DNA from 3 places in the Streptomyces sp. 2323.1 genome. Region 2 is predicted to be linked to each of the others. Evidence: predicted binding sites of a transcription regulator. Region 2 holds the regulator's gene; each other region holds the start of a gene.
The links. The regulator HrcA, encoded in region 2, represses chaperone genes, less so after heat shock. The targets are predictions, from matches to a motif close to TTNGCACTCNGNNNNNCNGAGTGCNAA.

Region 1 (3,275 bases), 2.1 Mb from region 2:
CCAGGTTGCGCACCTTCTCCACGACAACGCCGCCCTCAAGGCCACCGTTGACGGAGATCTGCTTCAGCGGGGCCTCCAGGGCCAGCTTCACAGCGTTGGCACCGGTGGCCTCGTCACCGTCGAGGTCCAGCTTCTCGAAGACCGAGGAAGCCTGGAGCAGGGCGACGCCACCGCCGGCGACGATGCCCTCCTCGACGGCCGCCTTCGCGTTGCGAACGGCGTCCTCGATGCGGTGCTTGCGCTCCTTGAGCTCGACCTCGGTGGCGGCACCGGCCTTGATGACGGCCACGCCGCCGGCCAGCTTCGCCAGACGCTCCTGGAGCTTCTCGCGGTCGTAGTCCGAGTCGCTGTTCTCGATCTCGGCGCGGATCTGGTTGACGCGGCCCTGGACCTGCTCGCTGTCACCGGCACCGTCGACGATGGTGGTCTCGTCCTTGGTGATGACGACCTTGCGGGCGCGGCCGAGCAGTTCGAGACCGGCGTTCTCCAGCTTGAGGCCGACCTCCTCGGAGATGACGGTGCCACCGGTGAGGATGGCGATGTCGCCGAGCATGGCCTTGCGGCGGTCACCGAAGCCCGGGGCCTTGACGGCGACGGACTTGAAGGTGCCACGGATCTTGTTGACGACCAGGGTCGACAGGGCCTCGCCCTCGACGTCCTCGGCGATGATCAGCAGCGGCTTGCCGGACTGCATGACCTTCTCCAGGAGCGGCAGCAGGTCCTTCACGCTGCTGATCTTGGAGTTGACGATGAGGATGTACGGGTCGTCGAGCGCGGCTTCCATGCGCTCCATGTCGGTCGCGAAGTACGCCGAGATGTAGCCCTTGTCGAAGCGCATACCCTCGGTGAGCTCCAGCTCCAGACCGAAGGTCTGGGACTCCTCGACGGTGATGACGCCTTCCTTGCCGACCTTGTCCATGGCCTCGGCGATCAGCTCGCCGATCTGGGTGTCGGCGGCGGAGATGGAGGCGGTCGAAGCGATCTGCTCCTTGGTCTCCACGTCCTTGGCCTGCTCCAGCAGGGCAGCGGAGACGGCCTCGACGGCCTTCTCGATACCGCGCTTGAGGGCCATCGGGTTGGCGCCGGCGGCGACGTTGCGCAGGCCCTCGCGGACCAGGGCCTGGGCCAGGACGGTCGCGGTCGTCGTGCCGTCACCGGCGACGTCGTCCGTCTTCTTCGCGACCTCCTTGACCAGCTCGGCGCCGATCTTCTCGTACGGGTCCTCGAGCTCGATCTCCTTGGCGATGGACACACCATCGTTGGTGATCGTGGGGGCGCCCCACTTCTTCTCGAGGACGACGTTGCGGCCCTTGGGGCCGAGGGTGACCTTGACGGCGTCGGCGAGCTGGTTCATCCCGCGCTCGAGACCGCGCCGTGCCTCCTCGTCGAACGCGATGATCTTGGCCATGTGAAGTGGTCCTCCCGGACTGGGGTGGATTGCTCCGGACCGCGCTGGCGCCCGCGACGGACGACCTGCAGACCCGCGGCGGTTCCTTGCCCCACCCGGCCTGCGGGCCTCACCGACCCGGTCCTTCATTGTCACTCTCACTCGGAGAGTGCTAACGCCAATGATTAGCACTCGCAGGGTGCGAGTGCAAGCGCCCATCGAGGGATACCCCCTACGGGGCAGACAGCAGAAGGCCCGTACCCCCTCAGGGGCACGGGCCTTCACAACGCAGCAGTCGGTCGGCGCCTCAGCCGGCCACCCGGACCATGTCCGCCTGCGGCCCCTTCTGGCCCTGCGAGATCTCGAACTCGACCCGCTGGCCCTCCTCAAGGGTGCGGTAGCCGTCCATCTGGATCGCGCTGTAGTGGACGAAAACATCCGCACCACCGTCGACCGCGATGAAGCCGTACCCCTTCTCCGCGTTGAACCACTTGACGGTGCCCTGAGCCATGCCTAACTCCCCTATTACTGGCCCTTGCGCAGGACCGCACTTCGCGGACCCGGGTCAGACCTCACCCCGCGAATGGCCCGTGGGGTGTGCGCCGGAACGCGTCGACCGCCGCTGAATGTATCTGCACAGATGCCCAGAGCAACAGGTCAATCGGACGAGAATTCTGGGGCCGGAGAATCGGCAATATGAGGTGAAATCCCGGTTCTCCAGGGCAAGTCGGGCCGGGCGTAGCACACATAAGCGACAAATATCGCTCACACTTCGAGCACAACTGATCGCTGTCTCATATGCGTTCGGCACGCGCACGGTGATATCCGGAGGGGGATCACCCCAATAGTATCTCCTTTCACAACATGGAATTGCCCCGTCCGCTTTCTGGCGGACGGGGCAATTCCGGTCAAGCAGGAGAAGAGTTGGCGCAAATCAGCAGCCGCCGGCGACCGCCGGAATGATCGAGATGCCCGCACCGTCCGGCGTCGGCGTCTCCAGACCCTGCTCGAAGCGCACATCGTCGTCGTTCACGTACACGTTCACGAAGCGTCGCAGCTTGCCGGCGTCGTCCAGCACACGGGCCGCGATGCCCTGGTGGTTCCGCTCCAGGTCGGCGATCACCTCGGAGAGGGTCGCGCCCTCGGCGGGGACCTCGGCCTGGCCGCCGGTGTAGGTGCGGAGGATGGTGGGGATGCGGACCTTGACGCTCATGGTTCTGCCTTCCGGGTGGTGCGGAGTACGAGTTCGGGGGCGGGGGCGGGGCCCGTCCGCGGACGGGCCGACGGCCTCAGCCGGCCAGGCCGGCCGCGCGGAACGCGTCCAGGTCCGGGCGGATCGTGGCCGTGGGCCCGGAGGTCGGGGCGACCGCGTCCAGGGTCTTGAGGCCGTCACCGGTGTTGAGGACGACGGTGGTCAGGGACGGGTCGAGCAGGCCGTCCTCGATCAGCTTCTTGGTCACGCCGACGGTCACCCCGCCCGCGGTCTCCGCGAAGATCCCCTCGGTCCGGGCCAGCAGCTTGATCGCGTCCACGATCTGCTCGTCGTTGACATCCTCCACCGCACCGCCGGTCCGGCGCGCGATGTCGAGCACGTACGGACCGTCGGCCGGGTTGCCGATCGCCAGCGACTTGGCGATGGTCTTCGGCTTCTGCGGGCGTACGACGTCGTGCCCGGCCTTGAAGGCCGTGGACACCGGCGAGCAGCCCTCCGCCTGGGCGCCGAAGATCTTGTAGGGCTTGTCCTCGACCAGGCCGAGGGCGATCAGCTCCTTGAGCCCCTTGTCGATCTTCGTCAGCTGCGAGCCGGACGCGATCGGGATGACGAGCTGGTCCGGGAGCTGCCAGCCCAGCTGCTCGCAGATCTCGTACGCGAGGGTCTTGGAACCCT
Region 2 (3,275 bases):
CTGCCCCGTGGGCCGCTCCTCACCACGGAGCTTGGCCAGCCGCCGCAGCACCTCTTCCTGCTCGGCGTCGAGCTTGGACGGCGTCTGCACCTCGACATGGACGATGAGGTCACCGCGGCCGCCGCCGCGCAGATGCGTCACCCCGCGCTGGTGCAGCGGAATGGACTGGCCGGACTGGGTGCCGGGCCGGACGTCGATCTCCTCGACCCCGTCCAGCGTCTCCAGCGGGCACTTGGTGCCCAGCGCCGCCGCCGTCATCGGGATGGTGACCGTGCAGTGCAGATCGTCGCCGCGCCGCTGGAAGACCGCGTGCGGCAGCTCGTGGATCTCCACATAGAGGTCGCCGGCGGGGCCGCCGCCGGGGCCGACCTCGCCCTCGCCCGCGAGCTGGATGCGGGTGCCGTTGTCGACACCGGCCGGGATCTTGACGGTCAGGGTGCGGCGCGAGCGGATCCGGCCGTCGCCGGCGCACTCCGGGCACGGCGTCGGTACGACCGTGCCGAAGCCCTGGCACTGCGGGCACGGCCGGGAGGTCATGACCTGGCCGAGGAAGGACCGGGTGACCTGCGAGACCTCACCGCGGCCGCGGCACATGTCACAGGTCTGCGCCGAGGTGCCGGGCGCCGCCCCCTCGCCGGTGCACGTCGTGCAGACGATGGCGGTGTCGACCTGGATGTCCTTGGTCGTGCCGAAGGCCGCTTCGTTCAGCTCGACATCGAGGCGGATCATGGCGTCCTGGCCCCGGCGGGTGCGCGAGCGCGGGCCGCGCTGCGACGCGGTGCCGAAGAAGGCGTCCATGATGTCGGAGAAGTTGCCGAAGCCCGCGCCGAATCCGCCCGCGCCCTGGCCGCCGCCGGCCTGCGAGAGCGGGTCGCCGCCGAGGTCGTAGACCTGCTTCTTCTGCGGATCCGACAGGACCTCGTAAGCGGCGTTGATCTCCTTGAACCGCTCTTGGGTCTTGGGGTCCGGATTCACGTCCGGGTGCAGCTCGCGCGCCAGCCGACGGAAGGCCTTCTTGATCTGGTCCTGCGAGGCGTCGCGGCCGACGCCGAGGACCGAGTAGTAATCCGTGGCCACTTACGACTCCGCGAGGATTTGTCCGACGTAACGTGCCACTGCGCGTACCGCTCCCATCGTTCCGGGGTAGTCCATGCGGGTCGGTCCGACCACGCCGAGTTTGGCGACTGCCTCGTCGCCCGAACCGTAGCCGACCGCGACGACCGATGTGGACGTCAGGCCTTCATGGGCATTCTCATGCCCGATACGTACGGTCATGCCCGAGTCCTTGGCCTCCCCGAGCAGCTTGAGCAGCACCACGTGCTCCTCAAGAGCCTCCAGCACCGGCCGGATGGTCAGTGGAAAGTCGTGCCCGAAGCGCGTGAGATTGGCGGTACCGCCGATCACCAGTCGCTCTTCGGTCTCCTCCACCAAAGTCTCCAGCAACACCGACAGCACTGTCGAGACCGTGCCGCGGTCGTCCTGCTCGAAGGACTCCGGGAGATCCTGCACCAACTGCGGCACATCCGCGAACCTGCGGCCCACGACCCGGCTGTTGAGCCGTGCCCGCAGATCCGCCAGGGACGTTTCACCGAACGGCGCCTGGCAGTCGATCAGTCGCTGCTCGACCCGCCCGGTGTCCGTGATCAGTACGAGCATCAGGCGGGCCGGGGCCAGCGCCAGCAGCTCGACGTGCCGGACCGTGGAGCGGGTCAGGGAGGGGTATTGGACGACCGCGACCTGCCGGGTCAGCTGCGCCAGCAGCCGGACCGTGCGGCCGACCACGTCATCGAGGTCGACGGCGCCGTCCAGGAAATTCTGGATCGCCCGCCGCTCCGGGCTGGACAGCGGCTTGACGCCGGCCAGCTTGTCGACGAACAGCCGGTAGCCCTTGTCGGTCGGGATCCGCCCGGCACTGGTGTGCGGCTGGGCGATGAATCCCTCGTCCTCCAGGGCTGCCATGTCGTTGCGGATCGTCGCCGGGGAGACCCCGAGCTGGTGGCGCTCGGTGAGTGCCTTGGAGCCGACCGGCTCCTCCGTCCCGACATAGTCCTGGACGATGGCGCGCAGCACTTCGAGCCTGCGTTCACTGAGCATTCCGCGCACCTCCAGTCCGGCCGTCCCGGCGTCTCGTTCTCCTGGCACTCACACGGGCAGAGTGCCAGGCCCTGAGCCAGTGTACGGCCGGGTAGCACGGCCACGGCAAGGGCGGCCATGCGGAGCACCCGCCCGATGACCGTGTTCGGGCGATCTGCCGGGCAACGCTATCGCGAGGGCGCTAGCGTCTCGGTATGCACACTGCTTGGGAAGAGGCCGGCTGGGAACGGCTTGGTGACGGTGTCGCCAGGCGCCGGATGCCGGGGTGGGACGAGACGATCGGGGTGATCGCGGGGACCACCGGCGTCATGATCGTCGACACCGGTGCGACCCTTCGCGACGGCGCGGAGCTGCGCCGGACGATCCGCGGCGTGCTGGGCCGGGACGTGACGCATGTCGCGCTGACCCACCCCCATTTCGATCATGTGCTGGGCACCGCCGCCTTCGCGGGCGTCGAGGTGTTCGGCGCGGCCGGCCTCGGCGACCTCCTGCGGCGCGGCAAGGACGAGCTGCGGCACAGCGCGGTGCGGCACGGCGTCGACCGGAACGCCGCCGCGGAGGCCGCCGATCTGGTGGTCGCCCCGCACCACCACGTCCACGGCCAGCTGACCGTCGAACTGGGCGAGCGTCAGGTGCTGCTCGCCAACGTCGGCCCCGGGCACACCGCCCACGATCTCGCGGTCCTGGTCCCGGGCCGGCAGGGCGCCCCCGAGATCGTCTTCTGCGGCGATCTGGTCGAGGAGTCCGGTGAGCCCCAGGCGGGCCCGGACGCGCTGCCGCAGCAGTGGCCCGGCGCGCTGGACCGGCTGCTGGCCCTCGGCGGCGAGGACGCGGTCTACGTCCCCGGCCACGGCGCCGTGGTGGACGCCGCCTTCGTCCACGCCCAACGGGACGCGCTGGCGGCCCGCTTCGGCGTCGCCCCCGCTCCCTGACCACTGCCCTTCTGCCCTTCTGCCCGACCCTCTCCTGCGAACAGAACAGGCCCCATGCAGAGCAAGCGCTACAGCCCCGACCTGACCCCGTCCTGGAAGAAGCAGCGGCCGGCCCCCGAGGTACCGGCCGACCCCGATCTGGTCGTCGAGGAGGTGGCCACGGGCTTCTGCGGCGCGGTGATCCGCTGCGAGAGGACGGCCGAGGGCCCGACGGTCACCCTGGAGGACCGCTTCGGCAAGCACCGCGTC
Region 3 (3,275 bases), 930 kb from region 2:
GCCGGCGAAGCCGATCAGTTCGGGGTGGCCCTGGCCCAGGCCGCTGCCCGCGATCCCGCCGCTGCCGAAGCTGAACAGCGCCTGCGCGGCCTGGTCGGAGATCAGGCCCGGCGGCCGCTGGGCCTGCGGCAGGAAGATGTCCATCGGGTGCAGCCAGGCCATGATCCGGCCCTTGACGTGCGGTTCCGTCGAGCCGACCACGGTGGCACCGACCACGGCCATGGCCAGCCCGCAGAGCACCCAACTGGTGCGCTCGGTGGCCATGTAGAGCATGATCACGAAGACCCCGAAGAAGATCAGCGAGGTGCCCAGGTCCCGTTCGAAGACCAGCACCAGCAGGCTGATCACCCAGATCGTGAAGATCGGTGCGAGCTGCCGCCCCGGGGGCAGCTGGACGCCCAGCACCCGTCGCCCGGCCAGCGCCAGCGCATCGCGGTTGACGGTGAGGTAGCCCGCGAAGAACACCGAGATCATGATCTTCACGAACTCGCCGGGCTGCAGCGACAGCGGCCCGAGCAGGATCCAGCGCTTGGCGCCGTACATGTCGGCGCCGAAGAAGGCCGGCGCCATCAGCAGCACCAGCGCGACCACCATCGTCAGATAGATGTAGCGCTGCAGAATGCGGTGGTCGCGCAGCACCATCAGGATGACGATGCACACGGCGACCCCGATCACCGTCCACACCAGCTGGCCGCTCGCCGCCTCGGCGATCTTCAGCCGGGGCTTTTGTGCGTAGGTGACGTCCAGGCGGTGCAGCAGCACCAGGCCTATCCCGGTCAACAGCGTCGCAAGCGGCAGGATCAGCGGATCGGCGCGGGGCGCGAAGCGGCGCAGCACCAGATGCGGGACCAGCGCCACGAACAGCATGCTGACGGCGAAGCCGGTCAGCCCGCCCGGCAGCCGGCCGGTCATCGACAGACCGGTGTAGGCGTAGCCGAAGTCCGCGATCAGGACGACGAGGACGAGCAGCCACGCCTCGGTCCGCCGGCGGTCCGGTGCCTGGGCCAGCGCGGCGAACGTCATGGTGCGTTCGGCATCGCTCTCCCGCTCCCTGGCAGCCCGGGGAGCGCTGGTCGGTCCACGCACGGGAGTCCTCCGCCATCGGTCGTCGACGCCGCCGGCCGTCCGGGAGTGCGCCCGGTTCGTCGGTTCGGCGGCAAGGAGGTAGACGAGGCAGCCCGTGGCGTGGTTGCGAGGGAAGAGAAGGTGTGTCCGATTTATGGCTGATTTCGCGGGAGTCGCCCAGAGGTCGCCCCCCAAAACTGCCCGGATCCGGCCCCGGAGGGCCGTAAGTGGGGGCCGGGGGCGGCCGGGGGGCGCGGCGCCGTACGGCGGGTCAACGGGGTCGGCGGAACCCTCCCCCTCGCCGCGCTGGCACTCCGCTTGACCGAGTGCTAACCGCGTCATAGTCTCGGCGTTGGCACTCTCCAGTGGGGAGTGCCAACACAGCGACGGGCAGGTCCGGCACCCGCGACGACGGATCCACCTGGTCGCCACCTCAGACAGTTAACCCCGTGAGATCTCCGAAGGGGGAGGTCGGATCGTGACGACCACCAGCTCCAAGGTTGCCATCAAGCCGCTTGAGGACCGCATTGTGGTCCAGCCGCTCGACGCCGAGCAGACCACGGCCTCGGGCCTGGTCATTCCGGACACCGCCAAGGAGAAGCCCCAGGAGGGCGTCGTCCTGGCCGTGGGCCCGGGCCGTGTCGAAGACGGCAAGCGCGTCGAGCTCGACGTCAAGGTCGGCGACGTCGTTCTCTACAGCAAGTACGGCGGCACCGAGGTGAAGTACAACAACGAGGACTACCTCGTTCTCTCGGCTCGCGACGTTCTCGCGATCGTCGAGAAGTAAGTCACCGGTTTTGCCGTGATCTGCGCCCCTGGTTCCCGCGTCTAAACAACCCGGGGCAGGGGCGCAGTTCGTTTGAGCGACAGCGGTCCCCACTGCGTGGCCGAGGATCGCAATGAGAGGACTTGAAGCAACCCATGGCGAAGATCCTGAAGTTCGACGAGGACGCCCGTCGCGCCCTTGAGCGCGGCGTCAACAAGCTTGCCGACACCGTCAAGGTGACGATCGGCCCCAAGGGCCGCAACGTCGTCATCGACAAGAAGTTCGGCGCCCCGACCATCACCAACGACGGCGTCACCATCGCCCGTGAGGTCGAGGTCGACGACCCGTACGAGAACCTTGGCGCCCAGCTCGTCAAGGAGGTGGCGACCAAGACCAACGACATCGCGGGTGACGGCACCACCACCGCCACCGTGCTGGCCCAGGCGCTGGTCCGCGAGGGCCTGCGCAACGTCGCGGCGGGCGCCTCCCCGGCCGCGCTCAAGAAGGGCATCGACGCCGCCGTCAAGGCCGTGTCCGACGAGCTCCTCGCGACCGCCCGCCCGATCGACGACAAGTCCGACATCGCCGCCGTGGCCGGCCTGTCCGCCCAGGACAAGCAGGTCGGCGAGCTCATCGCCGAGGCGATGGACAAGGTCGGCAAGGACGGTGTCATCACCGTCGAGGAGTCCAACACCTTCGGTCTGGAGCTCGACTTCACCGAGGGCATGGCCTTCGACAAGGGCTACCTCTCGCCGTACATGGTCACCGACCAGGAGCGTATGGAGGCCGTCCTCGAGGACCCGTACATCCTGATCCACCAGGGCAAGATCTCCTCGATCCAGGACCTGCTGCCGCTCCTGGAGAAGGTCATCCAGGCCGGTGCCTCCAAGCCGCTGCTGATCATCGCCGAGGACGTCGAGGGCGAGGCCCTGTCGACCCTGGTCGTCAACAAGATCCGTGGCACCTTCAACGCCGTGGCCGTCAAGGCCCCCGGCTTCGGTGACCGCCGCAAGGCCATGCTCGGCGACATCGCCACCCTCACCGGTGCGACCGTCATCGCCGAGGAGGTCGGCCTCAAGCTCGACCAGGCCGGTCTGGACGTGCTCGGCACCGCCCGCCGGGTGACCGTCACCAAGGACGACACCACCATCGTCGACGGTGGCGGCAAGGCCGACGACGTCACCGGACGCGTCGCCCAGATCAAGGCCGAGATCGAGACCACCGACTCCGACTGGGACCGCGAGAAGCTCCAGGAGCGCCTCGCCAAGCTCGCCGGTGGCGTCTGCGTCATCCGCGTGGGTGCGGCCACCGAGGTCGAGCTCAAGGAGAAGAAGCACCGTCTGGAGGACGCCATCTCCGCGACCCGCGCCGCGGTCGAGGAGGGCATCGTCTCCGGTGGTGGCTCCGCTCTGGTGCACGCCGCCAAGGTGCTGGAGGGCTCCCT

Region 1: a site for HrcA is predicted at 1,537-1,563, ahead of groL (chaperonin GroEL). Genes of this name have one in related genera too.
Region 3: a site for HrcA is predicted at 1,372-1,398, ahead of groES (co-chaperone GroES). Genes of this name have one in related genera too.

The regions. Positions count from the first base shown of each region.
Region 1 covers NZ_LT907981.1:3,324,892-3,328,166, forward strand. The annotation lists gene groL (chaperonin GroEL) at 1-1,408, opposite strand, end outside; gene CPH93_RS13785 (cold-shock protein) at 1,695-1,898, opposite strand; gene CPH93_RS13790 (MoaD/ThiS family protein) at 2,322-2,600, opposite strand; gene thrC (threonine synthase) at 2,677-3,275, opposite strand, start outside.
Region 2 covers NZ_LT907981.1:5,474,883-5,478,157, reverse strand. The annotation lists gene dnaJ (molecular chaperone DnaJ) at 1-1,077, opposite strand, end outside; gene hrcA (heat-inducible transcriptional repressor HrcA) at 1,078-2,094, opposite strand; gene CPH93_RS23490 (MBL fold metallo-hydrolase) at 2,289-3,026, shown strand; gene CPH93_RS23485 (DUF3097 domain-containing protein) at 3,081-3,275, shown strand, end outside.
Region 3 covers NZ_LT907981.1:4,541,327-4,544,601, forward strand. The annotation lists gene CPH93_RS19580 (FtsW/RodA/SpoVE family cell cycle protein) at 1-1,023, opposite strand, end outside; gene groES (co-chaperone GroES) at 1,544-1,852, shown strand; gene groL (chaperonin GroEL) at 1,987-3,275, shown strand, end outside.